DNA from 3 places in the Kitasatospora sp. NPDC048715 genome. Region 1 is predicted to be linked to each of the others. Evidence: riboswitches for the same ligand, from Rfam matches in the RefSeq annotation. Region 1 holds a riboswitch; each other region holds the start of a gene.
The links. Region 1 has a riboswitch for cobalamin ahead of ACGFSC_RS24550 (CoA-acylating methylmalonate-semialdehyde dehydrogenase). Riboswitches for the same ligand answer to the same signal wherever they lie in the genome.

Region 1 (8,102 bases):
GCGGCCTGCGGATCGAGCCCGGAGAGATCGAGGCGGTCCTCGCGGGCTGCCCGGGCGTCGCCCAGGCCGCCGTCGTCGCCCGGGAGGACCGGCCGGGCGACAAGCGGCTGGTCGCCTACCTGGTGCCCGGCCCCGAAGGCGCGCCCGAGGCGGGCGAGCTGTCCGGCCGGCTGCGCCGCGACCTGCCCGACTACATGGTGCCGGCGGCGTTCGTCACCGTGGACGCGCTGCCGCTGACCGCCAACGGCAAGCTCGACCGGGCCGCCCTGCCCGCCCCCGAGTACGGGGCCTCGGGCGCCGGGCGCGGCCCACGGACGCCGCAGGAGCAGTTGCTGTGCGGCCTCTTCGCCGAGGTCCTCGGCCGGGAGCAGGTGGGCATCGACGACAACTTCTTCGACCTGGGCGGGCACTCGCTGCTGGCCGCCCGCCTGGCCTCCCGCGTTCGCGAGACCCTCGGCCTGGAGCTGGGTCTGCGGATGCTGTTCGAGGCACCGACCGTGGCCGGGCTCACCGAGCGCCTGCTCATGGACGATCCCGACGACGCGTTGGACGTGGTGCTGCCGCTGCGTTCGACCGGGACGGGGACGCCGCTGTTCTGCATCCACCCCGGCGGCGGCATCAGCTGGTCGTACAGCGGACTGCTGAACCACCTCGGCCCGCAGCACCCGGTCTACGCGATCCAGGCGCGCGGCCTCGGCAGGCCCGAACCCCTGCCGACCTCCTACGAGGAGATGGCGGCCGACTACGCCGACCAGATCCAGAAGATCCAGCCGGAGGGCCCGTACCTGCTCCTCGGCTGGTCCGCGGGCGGGCTGATCGCCCACGCGCTCGCCTGCGAGCTGCAGTCGCGCGGCGAACGGACCGCGCTGCTGGCGGTCCTCGACGCCTACCCGGTGAAGGACGTGAAGTTCGAGGTCGCTCCGGTGCCCACCGTGCGCGACGTGCTCGTCGGTGTGCTCGACGTCGACCCGGACGAGCTGGGCGCCCGGGAGATCACCTATGCCGAGGTCGCCGAGGTCCTCAACCGGCGGGGCAGCGCGCTGGCCGGCCTGAACGAGCGACAGGTCGAGGTGATCGTCGAGATCATGATCAACAACGCGAAGCTGGCGGTCGACTTCGTCCCCGGCGGCTTCGACGGAGACCTGCTGCTCTTCAACTCCACGATCGACCGGGCCGAGGACAACGCCGGGCCCGAGACCTGGCGCGCGTACGTCACCGGCCGGATCGAATCGCACCGGATCACCACCCGGCACGACCGGATGACCCAAGCCGGCTCACTGGCCCAGATCGGACCGGTCCTGGCCGCCAGGATCACCGAGGCCGTCGGCGACACCGACGGCACCACCACCCTTTCCCACCAGGAGGACTGACCCATGACCAACCCCTTCGACGACCAGGACGGCACCTTCCTCGTGCTCGTCAACGACGAGAACCAGCACTCGCTCTGGCCGCAGTTCGCGGACGTCCCCGACGGCTGGACCGTCGTCCACGGCCCCGACACCAACGCCGCCTGCCTGGAGTACGTCGAGAAGTCCTGGACCGACATGCGGCCCAGGAGCCTCGCCGACGCCATGGACACCCAGCGGTAGTGCGGCCCGCAGTGAACCCGACCGACACCACGGACGAGGCCCGCCCCGCGGCGGGCCTCGCCCCGCCCCACGCCCTCGTCCCGCCCCACGACTTCGCCGCGGACCTGCTCACCCCCGAGGCCCGGCGGGACCCGTACCCGTTCTACGCCCGCATGCGGCGCGAGAGCCCCGTCCACCGCAGCGCCCAGGGCATCTGGTACCTCACCCGGTACGCCGACGTCGAGGCGGCCCTGAGCGACCTGCGGCTGTCCAACGACCGCGACCGGATGACCCGCGCCTACGGTGCGCTCGGCGGCGACATGAAGGCCTTCAGCCGGCTCACCGACCGGCTCGGCCGGGTGATGACCAACACCGACCCGCCGGACCACGCCCGGCTGCGCAAGCTGGCCAACCGGGCCTTCACCGCCCGGCGCGTCGAAGCCCTGCGCGACGGCGTCCAGCGCATCGTCGACCGGCTCATCGACGAGGCCGTCGCGGCGGGGCCGACCATGGACCTGATCGAGGCGGTCGCAGCCCCGCTGCCGATGTCCGTCGTCTGCGAGCTCTTCGGCATTCCGGACGAGGACCGGCCGCAGGTCAAGACCTGGTTCCGCCGCTTCGGCCGGCTGGGCGAGGACATCGACAAGTCCGAGGAGGCGATCGGGCAGTACGAGGAGTACCTCGCCCGGCTCGTCCGCCTGCGCCGGGCGGACCCGGGCGACGACCTGATCAGCGCCCTGGTCGCCACCCAGGCTCAGGACGACCGGCTCACCGACTCCGAACTGCTGTCCACCTGCTTCGTCCTGATCACCGCCGGCGACGAGACCACCACCCACCTGATCGGCAACGGCGTCCTCGCCCTGCTGCGCCACCCGGACCAACTGGCCCGGCTGCGCGCGGACCCGACGCTGATCCGGGGCGCCGTCGAGGAACTCGCCCGCTACGACACGGTGACCCAGGCGATCGTCCGGGTCGTCGCGGAGGACCTGGAGATCGGCGGACGGACACTGCGGGAGGGTGAGCTGGTGTACCTGTTCCTCGGTGCGACCAACCGCGATCCCGAGCGCTTCGAGGCCCCCGACCGGCTCGACCTGACCCGCCCCGGCAACCGGCACCTGAGCTTCGGCCACGGGCCGCACTTCTGCCTCGGCGGCCCGCTGGCCAAGCTCCAGGCGGAGGTGGCGATCGGCACGCTGGTGCGCCGGCTGCCCGAACTGCGGATGGCCGACGAGGCGGCGCTGGACTGGCGGCCCAACCCGCTGCAACGGCGGCTGTGCGCTCTGCCGCTCACCCACTGACCATGAACGACGACGAAGGAGTACCGCCCATGGCCCGAGAGTTCGAGGTCCGCCGGGAACAGGACCTGCCCGCCACGCCGGAACAGGTCTGGGCCGCGGTCGCCACCGGCGCGGGCAACCTCGGCTGGCTGTACCCGATGGAGATCGAGCCGCGCGTCGGCGGAAAGGCCACCCGGGGCGACTCCACCGTCGTGGCGTGGGAGCCGCCGCGGCACTTCGCCGTCCGGGCGGCCCTCGGCGACGAGTTCTCCAACACGCTCAGCTACTGGATCGAGCCGGTGGACGGCGGAACGAGTCACCTGCGGATGGGAATCCACTGGGTGCACAAGGGCGTCTGGGACGAGGTCTGGGACAGGAAGTCGGACGCGGCCGAGAAGCACGTCGACTTCTACCAGCACGGCCTCGCCGAGTACCTGCGCCACTTCGCCGGCCGCCCCGCCGTCTACGCCAGGGCCCAGCGCCCCGAACCCACCGCCGACCCGGCCGACTTCGCCGCCCTGCGCCGCCGCCTCGGCCTCGCCGACGACGCGGCCGTCGGCGACCGCTTCCCACTTCTCGTCCCCGGCAGGGACGGAGGCCCGGAGGAGGTGGTCGTGGACTGGCTCAGCCCCGAGTTCGTCGGCCTGCGCGGCCCGGACGCGCTCTACCGGTTCTTCAACGGCAGCACCTGGAACGTGCCGATCTGGCTGGGCCACCACCTGTTCGCCGAGGACGCCGACGAGCAGCGGGCCACCGCGGCGTGGACCGCCTGGCTCAACGACACCCAAGCCTAGGACCCCGATGGAAACCTCAACCCGAACCCTGCTCTTCGCCGCCGAACTCGTCGAGGAGAACGGCACCTACACCCTCCTCGTCGAGGACGTCCAGCGGGGCGGCGTCCAGACCACCCCGGTCCCCAAGGCCATGGTCGACAAGCTCCCCACCTTCCTCTCGGCCCTCGCCGCCAAGCTCAACCCACCGCCGTCGCGCCGCCGCTGGTAGCCCTCCTGGCCCCCACGGGGCCGGTGCCGTCCGGAAGCCGCCGCTCCCGGACGGCACCGGCCCCGTCGCTGATGACCGCGAGACGGGCACTCCGCAGCCTTCGAGTTCTCGGCTGCTTTTCATCGGGACGATTCCCGCGCGGGTGTGCCCTGCGGCCTGTGATGTCGCTGAGCCGTGAGCGGCGTCGCACACCGGGAGCGAGGGCCTGACGGTCTCGGCGGGAGGGCGGGACCTCGGGCCGGAACGGATCCGATGGGGCGAGGTGGGATTTCGTGGGTGCCGTCGGCCCGGCTCTCTGGACTTACTAGGACGTCCAACTATATGGTCGACGGCAGGTCCGCGGTGTCAGGGAAGCCGGTGTGAGTCCGGCACGGTCCCGCCACTGTGACCGGGGAGTTCGTCCTCGCATGTGACGGCCACTGGCAGCCAGCCGGGAAGGCCAGGGGCGGGCGTGGATCCGGGAGTCAGGATACCGGCCGCGGGTGATCCGTGTTTTCCACGAGGATGGAGACGACACGCATGACTCCGGGCCGCTGTTCCCGTTCCGCTGCCGTGCTGCCGACCGCCGGGGCCAACCTGCTCTGACGGTTCGTCAATCACCGCCTGTCGCGAGGCGTCGGCGTACCACCGTACGCCCGAGCCCCGCGGCGTGGGCGGTGTGCTCTCCATTCCTCCTCTCCCCACCTGTGACGAGAGAAGGAACCGATGGTCCGCGAACTGACCCACTTCGTCGGCGGCAAGCGCGTCGCCGGGACGTCCGGCCGCTACGGCGACGTCTTCGACCCCAACACCGGCCGGGTGCAGGCCCGGGTGCCGCTGGCCGACCGGGCCGAGGTCGAGGCGGTGATCGCCGACGCCGCCCAGGCCCAGCCCGAGTGGGCGGCCTGGAACCCGCAGCGGCGGGCGCGGGTGCTGCTGCGCTTCCTGCAGCTGGTCGAGCAGGAGAAGGAGGAGCTGGCCCGGCTGCTCTCCGCCGAGCACGGCAAGACAGTGGCCGACGCCCACGGCGATCTCCAACGCGGCCTGGAGGTCGTGGAGTTCGCCGCCGGGATCCCGCACCTGTTGAAGGGCGAGTTCACCGACAACGCCGGCACCGGCATCGACGTCTACTCGATGCGCCAGCCGCTCGGCGTGGTCGCCGGCATCACGCCGTTCAACTTCCCGGCGATGATCCCGCTGTGGAAGGCCGCGCCCGCGCTGGCCTGCGGGAACGCCTTCGTGCTCAAGCCCTCCGAGCGGGACCCGTCGGTGCCGCTGCGGCTCGCCGAGCTGTTCCTGGAGGCCGGGCTGCCGCCGGGCGTGCTCAACGTGGTCAACGGCGGAAAGGAGGCGGTGGACACCCTGCTGGAGGATGAGCGGGTGCGGGCCGTCGGCTTCGTCGGCTCCACCCCGATCGCCCAGTACGTCTACGCGACGGCCGCCGCCCACGGCAAGCGGGCGCAGTGCTTCGGCGGCGCGAAGAACCACATGATCGTGATGCCGGACGCCGACCTCGACCAGGCCGCCGACGCGCTGATCGGCGCCGGCTACGGTTCGGCCGGGGAGCGCTGCATGGCGATCTCGGTGGCCGTCCCGGTGGGGGAGGAGACCGCGGACGCGCTGGTGGCCAAGCTGGTCGAGCGGATCGCCGCGCTGAAGGTCGGCCGCTCGGACGACCCGGCGTCCGACTTCGGCCCGCTGGTCGGCGCCGACGCGCTGGAGCGGGTGCGCGGCCATCTGGACGTCGGGGTCCGGGAGGGCGCCGAACTCGTCGTCGACGGGCGGGAGTTCCGCCTTGACGGGCACGAGCAGGGCTTCTTCCTCGGCGCCTCGCTGTTCGACCGGGTGACCCCGGACATGCGCGTCTACCGCGAGGAGATCTTCGGCCCGGTGCTCACCGTGGTCCGCGCCGCCGACTACGAGGAGGCGCTGCGGCTGCCCAGCGAGCACGAGTTCGGCAACGGCGTGGCCATCTACACCCGGGACGGCGACACCGCCCGGGACTTCGCCCGCCGGGTGAACACCGGCATGGTCGGCGTCAACGTGCCGATCCCGGTGCCGATCGCCTACCACACCTTCGGCGGCTGGAAGCGCTCCGCCTTCGGCGACCTCAACCAGCACGGGCCGGACTCGATCCGCTTCTACACCCGCACCCGCACCGTCACCTCGCGCTGGCCCTCCGGGGTCAAGGAGGGCGCGAGCTTCACCATGCCGACGATGGGATGAGCGCCGTGCACGACCTCACCGAGGACCAGCTCACCATCGCGGAGACCACGCTGGCCTTCGCCCGCGAGCACCTCGCTCCGAACGCGGTCGAGTGGGACCAGACCAAGCACTTCCCGGTGGACGTGCTGCGCAAAGCGGCCGAGGTCGGCCTGGCCGGCGTCTACGTCCGTGAGGACGCGGGCGGCTCCGGGCTCACCCGGGTCGACGGCGTGCTCGTCTTCGAGGCCCTGGCCACCGGCTGCCCGTCGATCGCCGCCTACCTGTCCATCCACAACATGGTCGCCTGGATGATCGACCGCTACGGCGACGACGCCCAGCGAGCCCGGTGGCTGCCGGGGCTCAGCGCCATGGCGACGCCCGCCAGTTACTGCCTCACCGAGCCCGGCGCGGGTTCGGACGCCGCGGCGCTGACCACCCGGGCCCGACGCGACGGAGACCACTGGATCCTCGACGGCGTCAAGCAGTTCATCTCCGGCGCGGGCACAGCCCGGGTGTACGTGGTGATGGCCCGCACCGGCGGCCCGGGCGCCGCCGGGGTCTCCGCGTTCGTCGTCGAACGGGACGACGCGGGGGTCTCCTTCGGTCCGAACGAGAAGAAGATGGGCTGGAACGCCCAGCCCACCCGCCAGGTCGTACTGGACGGCGTCCGGCTGCCCGCCGACCGCCTGCTCGGCGGCGAGGGCGAGGGCTTCCGGATCGCCATGAACGGGCTGAACGGTGGCCGGCTCGGCATCGCCGCCTGCTCGCTCGGCGGCGCGCAGGACGCTCTGGAACGCGCCACCCGTTACCTGGCCGACCGGGAGGCCTTCGGCGCCCGGCTGCTGCACGCCCAGGCGCTGCAGTTCCGGCTCGCCGACATGGCCACCGAGCTGGAGGCGGCAAGGTCGCTGCTCTGGCGGGCCGCCGCCGCGCTGGACCGGGTCGATCCCCGGGCGCCGGAGCTGTGCGCGATGGCCAAGCGGTACGCCACCGACACCGGCTTCGAAGTCGCCAATGCCGCCCTCCAGTTGCACGGCGGCTACGGCTACCTGGCCGAGTACGGCATCGAAAAGATCGTCCGCGACCTGCGGGTGCACCAGATCCTGGAAGGGACCAACGAGATCATGCGCGTCATCGTCGCCCGCGGCCTGACGGGAGCCGCATGATGACCGAGGACACCGTCGAGGAGGTCCTCACCGAGCGCGAGGGCCGGGCCGGCCTGATCGTCCTCAACCGTCCTGCAGCCCTGAACGCCCTCACCCACGGCATGGTGCGGAGGATCTCCGAAGCCCTCGACACTTGGGAGAACGACGAGCAGGTCGGGACCGTCGTCATCAGCGGGGCCGGCGAACGGGCGTTCTGCGCGGGCGGCGACATCGTGGCCATCCACCGCGCCGCCACCGGGGGAGATCCGGGCGCCGTCGAGGAGTTCTGGCGGGACGAATACCGCCTCAACGCCCGGATCGCCCGATACCCCAAGCCGTACGTCGCGCTGATGAACGGCATCGTCATGGGCGGCGGCGTCGGCGTCTCCGCCCACGGCAGCGTCCGGATCGTGACGGAGACCACTCGCGTCGCGCTGCCGGAGGCCGGGATCGGCTTCGTCCCCGACGTCGGCGGCACCTACCTGCTCGCCCTCGCCCCCGGCGAACTCGGCACCCACCTGGCCCTGACGGCCGGCTCCGTCGGCGCCGCGGACGCCCTGCTCTGCGGTCTCTCCGACCACTTCGTCCCTTCCGAACGGCTCCCGGCGCTGCTGGACGACCTGGCCGAACTGCCCGTGCACGACGCCCTGGAACGGCACGTCCAGCCCGTGCCGGCCGGGTTGTTGGACGGGCAGCGCGACTGGATCGACCACTGTTACGCGGCCGGCACCGTGGAGGAGATCCTCGACCGCCTCCGCGGCAGCGGCGAACCAGAGGCGAAGAAGGCCGCGGACCGGATCGCCGCCAACTCCCCGACCGCGGTGAAGGCCACCCTGGCCGCGCTGCGCCGGGCCCGGGCCCTCGGCCCGCTGGAGGCGGTGCTGGACCAGGAGTACCGGGTCTCCTGCGCGGCGCTCGCCACGCCG
Region 2 (5,712 bases), on a different contig from region 1:
AGGCTCCCGCCCGACGGGGGTGGGCGGGAGCCTTCACGTCCTGGGACGGGGTTCAGCGCTTCAGGGTGGCGAGCGTCTCGTCCAGGCTCGGCGTGCCGGGGCGGGGCCGGTTGTACGGGAGCCTGGAGAGCATCGATCCCATCGCGCAGGTGTTGGTCAGCGCGGAGAAGGCCAGCCCGCCGCCGACGGCCGCGGAGACCCAGCGGGCGCCCGGCAGGGCGAGGTCGATCAGCACCCCGGCCAGCACCAGCGAGCCGGCCACCAGGCGGACCTGGCGGTCCAGCGCCCACACCCGGCGGGCGCCGGCCACCTGGTCCAGCGGTCGGCCGGCATCGGCCCAGGCGTTGGTGCCGCCGGTCAGGGTGAGGGTCGGGATGCCGGCGTCGGACAGCTGGCGGCACGCGTTGTCGGCGCGCGGCCCGGCGGCGCAGACGACGGCGATCTCGCCGTGCGCGGCGGCCTCGCGCAGCGTGGGCAGGGCGCGGTCCAGCTGGTCGAGCGGGACGTTGAGGGCGCCGGGGATGTGGCCCGCGGCGTACTCGCCGGGGGAGCGGACGTCGATGAGGGTGAGCTGCCCGAGGCGGGGCTGGAGCTGCTCGACGGTCAGCGGCGTGGTCATGGGGGGTGGGGTCCTCTCCGGAAGGGGGTGTGGCTGGGGGTTGGGGGGTCGGGGGCTGGGCGTCGGCCCGTCGCGGTGGTCGGCCCGGCGTGCTGATCGGCGCAGCGTGCTGAATCAGGCCGGCGTGCTGATCGGCCCGGCGTGGTGAATCAGGCGAGCGTGGTGATCAGCATCAGCGCGGCGACGGCGAGCAGGGCGACGGCGAAGGCCTTCCGCAGGGTGCGCCCGCTGAGCTTGTCGGCCAGCCGTTTGCCGTCCCAGGCGCCGAGGATCGCGGCTCCGGTGAAGGGGGCGGCCACGGCCCAGTCGATCGCGCCGGTCGCGCCCAGGCGGGGCAGCAGGGCGGCGAGCGAGTTGGCGGTGATGACCAGCAGGCTGGTGCCGACCGCCTCGGCCATGGTGAAGGCGAGCACCGAGACCAGGGCCGGTACGGCGAGGAAGCCGCCGCCGACGCCGAGCAGTCCGGTGACGGCGCCGAGTCCGGCGCCCGCGGCCGTGGAGCGGCCGAGTCCTGCGGCGGAACGTTCCTGCGCCTCGGCCTTGGGCGGCCTCAGCATCCGGAAGGCCGCGAGCGCCGCCAGTACCGCGAAGGCGCCGGTCAGCAGCGCGCCCGGCAGGTGGGCGGACAGCGCCCCGGCGGCCGCGGCGAGGGGCAGTCCGGCGGCGGCGAACAGGGCGCCGGTGCGCCAGCGGACCCGGCCCGCCCGGGCGTGGGCGATCAGGCCGGTCAGGGAGGTCGCGGCGACGATCACCAGGCTGGCCGTCGTGGCCAGCGCCGGGCTGAAGCCCAGCAGGTAGACCAGGGCGGGTACGGCGAGCATGCTGCCGCCGCCGCCCAGCCCGCCCAGGGCGAGCCCGACCACCGCGCCGGCGGCGAGTGCCAGGAGCAGCGTGGTCATATCACGTGCCCGGCGCTTCCGTCGGGCGTGGTGACCGGGAGCCCGGACAGGGCCCAGGCGTTCATGCCGCCGGCCACGTTCAGCACCTCGACGCCGCGCTGGGCGAGCAACTCCGCGGCGCGCTGGGAGCGGTGGCCGGAGCGGCAGATCGCCAGCACGGTCCGGCCGGCCGCCGCGGGCGGCAGCGGGACACCGGCGACCAGGCCGATCAGCGGCTGGTGCAGCGCGCCGGGGGCGTGCCCGGCGGCGTACTCGGCGGCCTCCCGGACGTCGAGCAGCACGGCGGCGCCGGTGCGGGCGAGCTCGTGGGCCTCGGCGGGGGTGGTCCGCCCGGGGGTGCGGTGTCCGTGGGCGCGGTGTTCGTGGGGAGCGGACCCGTGGGCGCGCGGCAGCAAAGGCATGCGGTGTCTCCAGTGGTGCAGACCGGACCGCAGTGGTCCGGCAGGTCGGGGGCGGCGCGGGCGTCCGTACGGGCCCGGTGGCCCGGTACGGCGGCGTGGCCGGTGCGTCCTCGGCCCCGCCCGTATCGGCTCGGCGGCGGTGGCCGGCCCCCTCGATGGCTTCACCATAGTACCCCCGGGGGTATTATCGAAATCGTTCGGACATACCCCCGCCCGTATCGGCTCCCGAAGCCGTATGCTCGCAAATATACCGAGGGGGGTATCACGATGGCGCTGTGGCGCCCAGGAATCCGGCTTCGCCGACCAGGAGAAGGCCGAGGCCCGACCCGGAGGAGACAACCCCGTGATCTTCAGCCAGTACTACCTCGACTGCCTCTCCCAGGCCTCCTACCTGATCGCCGACGAACGCACCGGCCGGGCCGTGATCGTCGACCCCCGCCGGGACGTCGACGAGTACCTCGCCGACGCCATGTCGCGTGGCCTGACCGTCGTCGGCGTCATCAACACCCACTTCCACGCCGACTTCCTGGCCGGCCACCTCGAACTCGCCGCCCGCACCGGCGCCTGGATCGGCTACGGTCACCGCGCCGAGACCGAGTACCCCATCCGCAAGCTCACCGACGGTGAGCGGATCGAACTCGGCGACGTCACCGTCCAGGTCCTCGAAACCCCCGGCCACACGCCCGAGTCGATCAGCATCCTGGTCTTCGAGCAGCCCGACGACACCGTCCCGTACGGTGTGCTCACCGGCGACGCGCTGTTCATCGGCGATGTCGGCCGCCCCGACCTGCTCGCCTCGGCCGGCGTCACCGCCGCCGAACTCGGCGCGATGCTCTACGACAGCGTCCACCGCAAGCTGCTCGCTCTGCCCGACGAGACCCTCGTCTTCCCCGCCCACGGTGCCGGCTCGGCCTGCGGCAAGAACCTCTCCGCCGACCGCCAGTCCACCATCGGGGCGCAGCGACTGACCAACTACGCCTGCCGGCCCATGGACCAGGACACCTTCGTCCGCATCGTCACCGCCGGCCAGTCCACCGCCCCCGCCTACTTCGGCCACGACGCCGCCCTCAACCGGCAGGACCGCCCGCTGCTCGATCCCGCGAACGCAGCCCGCCCGCTGTGCCCCGAGGGCTTCAAGGAGGCCCGTAACGCGGGCGCCGTCGTCCTCGACGCCCGCAGCCCCCAGGACTTCGGCGCGGGACACATCCGCGGCGCCATCAACGTCCCCGTCGACGGCCGCTTCGCCGAACAGGCCGGCACCGTCCTCACCCCCGACAGCAGCATCGCGATCATCGCCCCGCAGGACCGCGAGGGCGAGGTCGTCACCCGCCTCGCCCGCATCGGCTTCGACCGCATCGCCGGTTACCTGCGCAACCCCGGCAACGCCCTGCCCGCCCTCGCCGACGAGGTCGCCCCCGCCGGCCGCCTCACCGCCGACCAGCTCCGTACCGCCCTCACCGACGCGCAGCCCCCCACCGTCCTGGACGTGCGCACCTGCGGTGAGCGCGAAACCGGCTCCATCGAAGGATCCCTGCACATCCCCCTGACCGAACTCCCGGGCCGCCTCGACGAGATCCCCACCGACCGCCCCCTCGTCGTCCACTGCGCCAGCGGCCACCGCTCCTCCATCGCCGCCAGCCTGCTGCGCCACCACGGTCACGCCGAGGTCTCCGACCTCCTCGGCGGCTACAGCGCCTGGCACACCCTTACCCACCCCGCTCAAGCGTCATGAGGCCTGGACCAAGGGCGAGCCTCACTGCGAACCGGACGGCCCCGTCGTCGGTGGTGATCAGGTCGTCGGCCTGGCCGGCCTCGTCGGCCTCGTCGGCCTCGGCTCGGTGATGACGAGGCCACTGTTCAACGGGGGATTCGGGCCCGGGGTCTCTTGACCCGCTGTTCGGGGCATCGCCATGATGGGCCGTCATGTTGTGACTCCGCCGATGGGGGAAGTCCGGTTCGAATCCGGCGCTGACCCGCAACGGTAGGCCGCCGACCCCGCGTCGGCGGCGAGCCCGAGTACCCGTCGGCGGAGGTGTGTCACCCCTCCTCCCGTCGTGGTCTGCGGGCCGGAGCCCGCTGGCCCCTCGGCGCTCGCCGACGCCTTCCGGGCCCCTGCGCGCGGGCCCGGAAAGGCAGCCCATGCCCGCCGTTCGCCGCTCCCTAGGCCCGCTCGCGATACCCGTCCTCGCCCTCGCCACCCTGTTCCCGGCGGCGGCCACCGCCCATGCCGCTCCCGCCGCCGCGACCTCGTCGCCGACGGTCCGTCCCGACGCCGCCGCCGGCGGTTGGCTGGCCCGGCAGCTCGTCGACGGTGACCACTTCGAGTCCGTGTTCAACGGCACCGCCTACCCCGACCAGGGCCTGACCATCGACGCCGTGCTGGCCTTCGCGGCCTCGCACGGCTCCGACGAGGCCGCCGCGAAGGCCACCGCCTGGCTGGCGAAGCCCGAGGTCATCGGCGGCTACCTCGGCGACGGCACCACCGAGGCCTACGCGGGCGCGACGGCCAAGCTGCTGCTCGCCGTCGAGGTGCGCGGCGGGAACGCGGCGTCCTTCGGTGGCGTCGATCTGCCGGCCCGGCTGCGCTCGCTCCAGACCGCCGAGGGCCGCTTCTCGGACCGCTCCCAGTGGGGCGACTACAGCAACGCCTTCGGCCAGTCGCTGGCCCTGATCGCCCTGCACCGCACGCCCGGTGACGCCCCGGCGGCGGCCGTGGACTACCTCGCCAACAGCCAGTGCGCGGACGGCGGCTTCCCCGTCTCCTTCGGCCAGGCGACCTGCACCGGCGACCCGGACGCCACCGCGCTCGCCGTCCAGGCCCTCGCCGCCACCGGCCGCACCGCCAAGGCGAACGCGGGCCTCGGCTGGCTGGCCGCGCACCAGAACGCCGACGGCGGGTTCGCGGCCGCCGGGGCGACCACGTCCAACGCCAACACCACCGGCCTCGCCACCCAGGCGCTGCTGGCCGGCGGGCGCTTCGGCGCCGGCCTCAAGGGCTGGAGCCGGCTGGTGAAGTTCCAGCAGGGCTGCTCGGCCGACCCTGCCGTGCGCGGTGCGGTCGCCTACGACGCCTCCGGCTTCAACGCGGGCAACGGCGCCCGGGCCACCGCACAGGCCGTCCTCGGCCTCGCCGGCACCCCGCTCGCCACGCTCTCCGCGGCCGGGGCCCGCCCGGACGCGCCCACCCTGGCCTGCCCGGCCCCGGCCGCGTACTGAACACGCCCGACACCAGGAGGAGTTCACCGATGAGCGACACCCTCACTCCGGCGCGCCCGGTCCGCCGTACGCTCGGCTCGATCGCCGCGGCCGCCGCCCTCACCGCCGGTCTGCTCGGCGTCTCCGCCGTCCAGGCCCCGCAGGCTCGGGCCGCCGCTTGCGGCGGGACCACCGGCGTCACGGTCGTGGTCGACTTCGCCGCTGTCGGCGGCGGCATCCAGACCGGCTGCGCGCTCGGCGACCCGGCCAGCGGCCTGGCCGCGCTGACCGGCGCCGGATTCAGCTACGCCTTCCACCCGCGCTTCCCGGGTTTCGTCTGCACCGTCAACAGCCTGCCGACAACCTGCACCAACCCCACCGGCAGCGCCTACTGGTCGTACTGGCACGCCCAGCACGGCGGCCCCTGGTCGTACAGCGGCCTCGGCGCGGGCAGCTACAACCCGGCCCCCGGCGACGTCGAGGGCTGGTCCTTCGGCGCCGGCGCCCAACCCGGCATCACCGCTCCCTGACCCGCCTGCCCGTACACGTCGACGCCCCGGCCTCCCCGACGAGGGAGGCCGGGGCACAGGGGTCGGGC
Region 3 (8,102 bases), on a different contig from region 1:
GCGACCGTTTCCAGGTAGAGCAGGTCGGTGGGGGTCTGCGGGACGAGTCCGACCAGCTGCCGGGCCCGGGCCGCGGGCAGGCGCTTGGGGTCCTCGGCCTTCCCGCCCGCCGTGCCGGTGACCTCCACACTGCCGCGCTGGCGGGGCCCGGAGCCCTGCAGGGCCCACAGCAGCGAGGACTTGCCGGAGCCGTTGCGGCCCATCAGCGCGGTGACCTCGCCCGCGCGCAGCGCCAGGTCGACGTCCCGGACGGCGGCCACCGGACCGTACCGGACGACCACCCCCCGGGCGTCCAGCACCCGTTCCCCCGCCACCGCTGCCCGGCGCGGCGGAGGAACGGGCACGTCGGTGAGCCGCTCGCGCAGGGACACGGCGGCGCGGCGGGCGTCCCGGACGGACAGCGGCAACGGCTGCCAGCCCGCGAGCCGGCCGAGGTCGACCACGGGCGGCGCGATCGCGGTGTCCCGGAAGACCTCCGCCGGCGGCCCGTGCACGACCGTCCCGTCACCGGGCAGGTAGGCGACCCGGTCGGCGTACTGGACCACCCGCTCCAGCCGGTGCTCGGCCAACAGGACGGTCACGCCGAGGTCGTGCACCAGCCGGGTGATCGCGGCCAGCACCTCCTCGGCGGCCGTCGGGTCCAGGGCGGAGGTCGGCTCGTCCAGCACCAGCACCCGGGGGTGTGCGGTGAGGACGGAGCCGATGGCGACACGCTGCTGCTGCCCGCCGGAGAGCTCGTGCAGGGCGCGGTGGCGCAGCTCGGCCAGGCCGAGCAGGTCGAGGGTCTCCTCGACGCGCTTGCGCATGACCTCCGGCGGGATCGCCAACTGCTCCATGACGTAGGCCAGTTCCTCCTCCACCGTGTCGGTGGTGAAGCCGGCCAGTGGATCCTGCCCGACCACGCCGACCACGTCGGCGAGTTCACGTGGCGGGTGGTGGGCGGTGTCGCGGCCGTCCACGGTTACGCGCCCGCGCAGGGTGCCGCCGGTGAAGTGCGGCACGAGGCCGTTGACGGCGCCGAGCAGAGTGGACTTGCCGGCGCCGGTGCGGCCGACCACCAGGCAGAGCTCGCCCTCCGGGATGTGGAGGTCGACGTCGCGCAGGACGGGCGTCGTCGCGCCGTCGTACACCACGCCGACCTGGTCGAATCGGATCACGTGGTCACCTCGGTGTGCGAGCGGTCGGTCCTGGTGGGAGTCGGGCGGAGGCTGCGGGTGTTCGGCCCGGCGGTGGGGAGACGATCCCCGCGGCGCCCGCCAGCAGCAGGGCGAGGACCGGGACGAGCGGCAGGGCCGGCCAGGTCAGCGGGTAGAGCGAGGGGTTCAGGTCGGTGGCGTCGTAGCCGACGGTGGCGAACAGCAGTACGGCGGCGGTCACCCCGCACCCGGCGACCGCCCACTCGGCGGCCCGCCAGCGGTCCGGGCGGTAGGTGGTGCGCCGGACGCGCCGCCCGCCGAGCAGCAGGCCGGCCACGCACAGCACGGCGCCCGCCAGGAAGGCCGGCAGGCCCAGTGCGGCGGGCGCCGTGCCGTCCAGCAGCCCGTACACTCCGGCGCACAGGCCGCACATGCCGAGCAGCATCAGCGCGCCGGTGAGCCGGCGGGAGCGGCGCGAGGCCGTGCCGGAGCGCCCGTAGCCGCGCGAGTCCATGGCGGCGGCCAGGCTGAGCGAGCGCTCCAGCGCATCCTCCAGGACCGGCACCACGATGCCGCGCAGGGCGCGAACGCCCTTGCGTTGCCCGGCGCGCAACCGCCGGGCCCGGGCGACGCGTTGGACGCTCTGCACCAGCTGCGGCGCGACGCTCAGCGACACCGTCACGGCGACGCCCAACTCGTACAGCGCACCCGGCAGGACCCGCAGCGCCCGCTTGGGGTTGGCCAGGGTGTTGGCCGCCCCGATGCAGCAGATCAGGCAGGCCAGCCGCAGCCCGTCGAAGGCCGCCGAGACCGTGGCCTCCAGGGAGACCGGGCCGCCGATCCGGATGCCCGCGTACCAGGCGGGGGTGGGGATGTGCGGCAGGGAGAAGAGCAGGTGGTCGTGCGGGGTGATGCCGGTGGCGAAGACGCAGCGGAAGACCACCCGGATCGCCACCACGGTCAGGGCCACCCACAGGTAGTAGCCGAAGCCGCGCGCCCACGGGGCTTCGCTGCGGCGGGCCGTCACCACATAGCCGAGCACGGCGAGGACGAGCAGGAGCAGCAGCGGGTTGGTGGTGCGGCTGGCCGCCGTCGCCAGGGCGAGCGCCCAGGCCCACCAGGCCAGCGGGTGCAGGTTCCGCGGGGCGCGCCCGCTCCCCGCCGCCCGCCCGGGGACGGACTGCGGGGAAGAGCCGGCGACGGCCTTGTCGAGCATGGTCACCGGATCACTCGGCCCGTCGGCGGCGCAGCCGCGCCGCGATCACGGTGGCCGCCCCGAGCACCACGACGAGGACGACCCCGACCACGGCGGGGACCATCGAGCCGGAGTCGTGCGGGGCGTCGGCCACCGGGTCGGCGTTCACCACTCCGCCGGGTACGGCGGGGGCGGGCGTCGGCGCGGCCACGGCGGGCTGCTCCGTCGGCCGGTCGCTCGGCGTGTCCGTGGGCAGCGCGGTGAGCGGCTCGACCGGTACCGGTGTCGCGGGTACCGGCGTCGACTCGGGCGCACCCGGCGGGGTGATGCCGTCCTCGGGGGTGCCGGCCGTGCCGGGGGGCGTGCCGGGCGCGGGCGGACGGGCTCCGCCCGCCGGGGGCTTGGTGGGAGCCGGGGCCCGACCGGTCCCGGAGCCACCGGTCGTGCCGGTGGACCCGCCGGAGCCGCTGCCGGAACCGCTGCCGCCGGTCGTCCCGGCACCGCCACTCGTCGACCCGCTGCCGGAACCGCCCGAGGCACCGCCGGAGCCGCCCGCGGTGCCCTGGCCCGGGTCGGCCGGCTGCCCACCGGGGCTGGAGTCGTGCGCCCGGACACTGTCGGGCGAGAAGGTCGGGCGGCCCTCGGTGCCCTCGATGTCGGTGCCGCCGAAGATCCACAGGTCGACGCTGCCCGGCTTCGGCTGGTAGAGCATCGCGCCGAGCTGGCTGTACGACCAGGTGTTCTGGCCCGGGTCGGCGTGCCAGTACGACCAGTAGGCGGTGGCCGGGGGCGTCAGGACGCACTTCTCCTGGTCCGGGGTCGGGTACTGCTTGCCGCCCTGGAACCCGCTGTAGCCGATCCGGCAGATGAAGGCCGGGCCGTCGTGGCCGGTGCCGGTGGTCTTCCAGCCGCCCTGGTTGAGCAGGGTGTAGCCGGTGGTGGGAGTGGTGCCGCAGGAGCGCAGCAGCGGACCGCCCCACTTGCTGAAGTCCACGGCGAGCACGACACCGGAGGTGGTGGTGCACTGGTCCATCGGCAACGGCGCCGCGGACGCCGGGGCGGTGCCCACGGCAACACCCCCGAACGCGACGGCCAGCGTCGTGGCGGCTGCGCCCGGCAGCCGGCCGAAGCGCCGGATCACCGGTGACGCCCCGGGCCCGAGGCGGTGCGACGGCGGGCGGCCAGGACGGCCGCGGCGCCGAGCACGGTCAGCAGACCGGCGGCCCCCGTCAGTGCGAGTGCTTCGCTCCCCGTGGCCGCAAGGCCGCCGGTACCGGACCGCCCGGCACCGGCACCGGCACCGGCACTGATGGGAACACCACCGCCGACCGGGCCACCGGCGAGCGGGGCGTCGGACGGACGGGTGGTCGAGCCGTCACCGGGACCGGGCGCGACGGAGGTCGGGGACGTCGTCGCGGTCCGCGTGCCGGTGCCCGTCGGGGTCGGCGTACCGGTCGCGGTCGCGGTGCCCGTGGGCGTGCCGGTCGGTGTCCCCGTGGGAGTCCCCGTGGGCGTGCCGGTCGGCGTCCCCGTGGGAGTCGGCGTCGGCGTACCTCCGAGGTTGCGGCTCAGCGTGCCGAAGGAGATCCCCGTGGCCCCGCCGAGCACCTGTGTGGAGGCACGGACGTCCGAGCCCTGCTGGCCGCCCGAGGCGACGTTGAACCCGCCGTCGCCGTTCTGCTGCCCGGCGAGGAAGTCGAGCGCCTTGGCGATCTGCGCACCGTGGATCGACCGACGGAGCGTCATGCCCTGGATCGCGAGCGCGGCCGAGTTGGTGGAGTCTCCGGCCGCGCCGGGGAATCCGCCGTCGGGAAGCTGCCGCGCGGCCAGCCAGGTGGTCCCCCTGTCGACCGCCTGCGCCGCCTCGTCGCCCGGAACCAGGGCCAGGGCCATGACGGCCATCGCCGTACTGTCCACATCCGAGTCGCCGGTGGCCGGGATCAGGCTCGGCCAGGAGCCGTCCGGGTGCTGCAGGCCCTTCAGGTAGGCGATCGCAGGGGCTGCGCCGGCGGCGTCGCCGGCCCGGAGCTGGGCCATGACGGCGAGCGCCTGGGAGAACACCGAGGTCGCGTAGACGTAGTTGCCGGGGGCGGCGCAGCCGGTGTCCGCGTCGGCCTTGGTGCACACCAGCGCGGCGAGGGCGGCGATCAGGTCGTGGCCGCCGAAGGCGCGCGGGTCGCGGCCCACGACCTCGGCGAGCAGCGCCTCCTTGCCGATGGACCCGCCGCCGGCGTACTCGGTGCCGATGGCCGTCCAGTCGTTGACGGTGCGCTCGCTCGCGTCCTTGCCCTGCTGGTCCAGGAAGTCGACGATCCGGCGCAGCGCGGCGTCGTCGGTGCCGGTGGCGGCCAGGGCGTAGGCGCCGTCGATGGTCAGGCCGAAGTCGGCGAAGGCCGGGAACCCCTCGTAGTAGTGACCGTCGATCAGCCGGGCCGGGTCGGTGAGGTAGGCGCTCCCCTTCGCGGCGTCGGGCTTCCTCCCGGCGGGCGTGGTCGGGGGCGTGGTGGTCGGCGTGGTCGGCGTGGTCGGCGGGGTGGTGGCGCCGTCCGGGTTGTGCCGGACGCTGGTGAGGTCGGTGTCGGTCAGGGCCAGGATGGCCTGTTCGGTGGCGGCGGCGTCCGGGTCGGTGGTCGACTCGTCGGGGCCGAAGCCGCCGTCCTTGCCCTGCCGGGCGGCGAGCCAGGCGGTGGCGGCGGCCTGTCGGGCGCCCTGGCCGGTGGCCCGGAAGGCCTGGGCGGCGCTCGCGGTGCTGGTGGTGTCGCCGGGGGCGCCGGCGTAGGGAAGGAGGGAGCCGTCGGGCTGCTGGCTCGCCGCGAGCCGGTCGGCGGCCTTCTCGGCGGCCGCCTCGTAGCCGGGGGCCGTGCGCAGGGCGAGGACGGCGATCGCGGTGGTGAGCGGGTCGGACTCGCAGTGGTCACCCGCGACGATCATCGAGCCGGCCATGCCGCCGTCGTCGCACTGGAGGACCGTGAACCGGGCGAGTGCCGGGGCGGGTGGGGTGATGCCGGCGCGCTGGAGCGCGATGACCCCGAGGGACTGGACCCAGGGCGAGGCCGCGCCGAGGAAGTCCCCGGCGGCGGTGCACTTCCCGTTCTCCCCGGCTGCCGTGCAGACGTGGTCGGTGAGCGCGGCAAGCGGGTCCCGCCCGCCGAAGGTGCGGGGGTCGCGGCCGGTGCTCTCGGCGACGAGGGCCAGCAGGGCGGCGGCTCTGGTGTCGGGTGCGCCGGCGGGGCCGTCGGGGTACAGGAAGGCATCGATGTGGTCGGCGAGGAAGCCGACCACCTTGCGCAGTGCCGGGTCCTGCGTTCCGGCGGCGGCGAGTGCGACGGCGGTGAGGGCGGTCCGGGGGTAGTCCGGCCCCGGGGCGGCCCAGTTCTCCATGTGGTCGCCGCCGACGAGCTGACCGGCCAGCCAGGCGGCCGCGGCGGCCGGATCACCGATGGGGGACGGCGTGCCGGTGGGGCTCGGCGTCCCCGGGGACGTGGCGGACGGCGAGGCGCTCGCGGAGGGGGACGAGGAAGGCGAAGGGGACGCCGAGGAGCCACCGTTCTTCGCGCGGACCGAGTCCGGGGTGAAGTCCGGCGCCCCGCTGGTGCCCCCGATGTCGGTGCCGCCGTACACCCAGGCCTCGACCTCGCCGGGCTTGGGCTGCTGCGTGCCGGCGCCGAACCGGCTGTAGGACCAGGTCTGTTGGCCGGGTGCGGCGATCCAGTACGACCAGTACGCGGTGGCCTGCGGGGTGTTGACGCACGGCTCCTCGGCCGGAGTCGGGTACTGGACACCGCCGTTGAAGGTCCCGGTGCCGAGTCGGCAGATGAAGGCGGGCCCGTCGTGCTCGGTGCCGGTCGTGGTGAATCCCGCGTTGTGCAGCAGGTTCATCCCCGTCGTCGGGTGGGCGTCACAGCCCCGGACGACCCCGCCGCCCCAGTGGCTGAAGTCGACGGCGACGATCGCGCCCGTCGTCGCCGTGCACTGCTCGATCGGATCGGCTGCCGCGGAGCCGGGGTGGCCCAGCAGGACGGTTCCTCCCGCGGCCACTGCGACGGCCGTGGTGATCAGAAGCGAGCCCAGTTCTCTGCTTCTGTGACGCGTAGGACTGCTGCTGACCCTCACCGGCGACTCCCCGATCGGTCGTCGGGGTCCCACGGCGCAGCCGACGGCTCTCCCCGGCACGGGGCGCCGTCGCGACCGCGTCGTAGTCCACGACGACGCATGTACTCATGAACAAGGCCCCGGCGCAGGCATTCCGGCTCACCGGCCCTTGCGGGCGGGTCTACGGTTGCGGGTCAGCGCCGGAATCGGACCGGCTTCCCCTGACTGCCGAGGACTAAAAAGCGGTTCATCACACCATGTGCTCGGAGTCGTCGTCAACGAGTCGTCATGTCACTTTCGCCACCTCGTAGATCCGTTCACGGGTGCGGTAACGTCCGCGGTGGCCGAGCGGGGGAATCCGGTGCGAATCCGGAGCTGACGCGCAGCGGTGTGGGGCGGTGGTTGCACCGGCCCCGAGCCCGAATGCCCGCGCGGTCGTGCAGCACCAGCACCAGCCCGCCCACGCGATCCGGGCGGCCGCCGCCCCGTACCACCGCGCTCTCGGACGAGCGCTGGGGTCCCGGGGCAGGACCGGCGCGCCCGTCACCCCAAGGAGCCCGTTCCGTGTCCGTTCCCGCGCACTCGCGCTTCGTCTCCTCACGCCTCGCTTCCGCGGCGACCGTCTCGATGGCCGCCTGCGCCCTCCTGATGTCGGCCGTCCCTGCGCACGCCACCGCCTCGCCGAGCCAGATAGCCACCTCCAGGACCACCGGCGTCACGTACCTCAAGTCCCTCCAGGCCGCCGACGGCAGTTACGTCACCGGCGGCGGGCTCTCCAACGAGTGGGCCTTCAGCGCGCTCGCCGCCGCCGGCACCGCCGCGGCCGATGTCGCCCCTGGCGGTGACACGAGCAAGAACGCGCGCCTGGTCTACCGCAACCAGCTCGCCGCGAGCAGTTGGCCGAGCACCTCGCCGGTCGTCACCGACTACGAGCGTGGCATCCTCAACTCCTACGCGGCCGGCATCGACCCCGCGCGGATCGGCCCGGGCCGCAACCTCGTGGCCGACCTCGCCGCCTACTGGCAGACCGCCGAACCCGGCTACTACGGCCCGTCCGCGAACTTCAACGGGACCGTCTTCGGCCTGCTCGCCCTCGGCGGCGCCAAGACCCGGAGCGGCGGACAACGCGTCCCGCAGTCCCTGCTGAACGCCTCGGTCGCGACCGTGCGCGCCAACCAGCACAACGACGGCGGCTGGAACTACAGCAAGGCCGCCGGCGACCCGACCGCGCTCGCCCAGGGCAGCGACATCGACATGACCGGTGCCGCCATGGCCTCCCTGTGTGTCGGCGGCGTCCCGGGCACCGACGCCGCGATCGTGGCCGCGAAGAACTTCCTCAAGGGCAAGCTCGCCTCCTCCGGCGCCTTCAACGCCATGTTCGGCGTCAACACCGACTCCAACGGCTGGGCCGTGTCCGGCCTCAACGCCTGCGGCATCAACCCCCAGGGCACCGACTTCACCAGCGGCACCGGCAAGACCCCGGTCGACTTCCTCGTCGCCCAGCAGTTCAAGCCCGGTGGCGGCTTCAAGTACCTGCCCACCGACACCTCCCCGTCCCCGTACGCCTCCGTCGACGGCCTGCGCGCCGTCGCCGGCGCCGGGTTCACCGCCACCCCGCCGGCGCCGACCACCGCGGGCGAACCCGCCTGGGCCGCCACCACCGGCTTCACCGCGGGTAC

Region 2: another riboswitch for cobalamin. It lies ahead of ACGFSC_RS06505 (prenyltransferase/squalene oxidase repeat-containing protein); the one in region 1 lies ahead of ACGFSC_RS24550 (CoA-acylating methylmalonate-semialdehyde dehydrogenase).
Region 3: another riboswitch for cobalamin. It lies ahead of ACGFSC_RS06520 (prenyltransferase/squalene oxidase repeat-containing protein); the one in region 1 lies ahead of ACGFSC_RS24550 (CoA-acylating methylmalonate-semialdehyde dehydrogenase).

The regions. Positions count from the first base shown of each region.
Region 1 is NZ_JBICVH010000013.1:205,049-213,150, reverse strand. Features, by position in the region: gene ACGFSC_RS24575 (non-ribosomal peptide synthase/polyketide synthase) at 1-1,370, shown strand, start outside; gene ACGFSC_RS24570 (MbtH family protein) at 1,374-1,589, shown strand; gene ACGFSC_RS24565 (cytochrome P450) at 1,601-2,866, shown strand; gene ACGFSC_RS24560 (SRPBCC domain-containing protein) at 2,896-3,639, shown strand; gene ACGFSC_RS24555 (hypothetical protein) at 3,647-3,847, shown strand; cobalamin riboswitch at 4,153-4,343, shown strand; gene ACGFSC_RS24550 (CoA-acylating methylmalonate-semialdehyde dehydrogenase) at 4,553-6,052, shown strand; gene ACGFSC_RS24545 (acyl-CoA dehydrogenase family protein) at 6,049-7,197, shown strand; gene ACGFSC_RS24540 (enoyl-CoA hydratase/isomerase family protein) at 7,197-8,102, shown strand, end outside.
Region 2 is NZ_JBICVH010000002.1:631,917-637,628, forward strand. Features, by position in the region: gene ACGFSC_RS06485 (rhodanese-like domain-containing protein) at 53-619, opposite strand; gene ACGFSC_RS06490 (sulfite exporter TauE/SafE family protein) at 769-1,518, opposite strand; gene ACGFSC_RS06495 (rhodanese-like domain-containing protein) at 1,515-1,919, opposite strand; gene ACGFSC_RS06500 (MBL fold metallo-hydrolase) at 2,263-3,651, shown strand; cobalamin riboswitch at 3,841-3,962, shown strand; gene ACGFSC_RS06505 (prenyltransferase/squalene oxidase repeat-containing protein) at 4,059-5,135, shown strand; gene ACGFSC_RS06510 (flagellar hook-length control protein FliK) at 5,165-5,644, shown strand.
Region 3 is NZ_JBICVH010000002.1:638,059-646,160, reverse strand. Features, by position in the region: gene ACGFSC_RS06535 (ATP-binding cassette domain-containing protein) at 1-1,157, opposite strand, end outside; gene ACGFSC_RS06530 (CbiQ family ECF transporter T component) at 1,162-2,352, opposite strand; gene ACGFSC_RS06525 (hypothetical protein) at 2,363-3,400, opposite strand; gene ACGFSC_RS06520 (prenyltransferase/squalene oxidase repeat-containing protein) at 3,469-6,369, opposite strand; cobalamin riboswitch at 6,550-6,691, opposite strand; cobalamin riboswitch at 6,775-6,852, shown strand; gene ACGFSC_RS06515 (hypothetical protein) at 7,051-8,102, shown strand, end outside.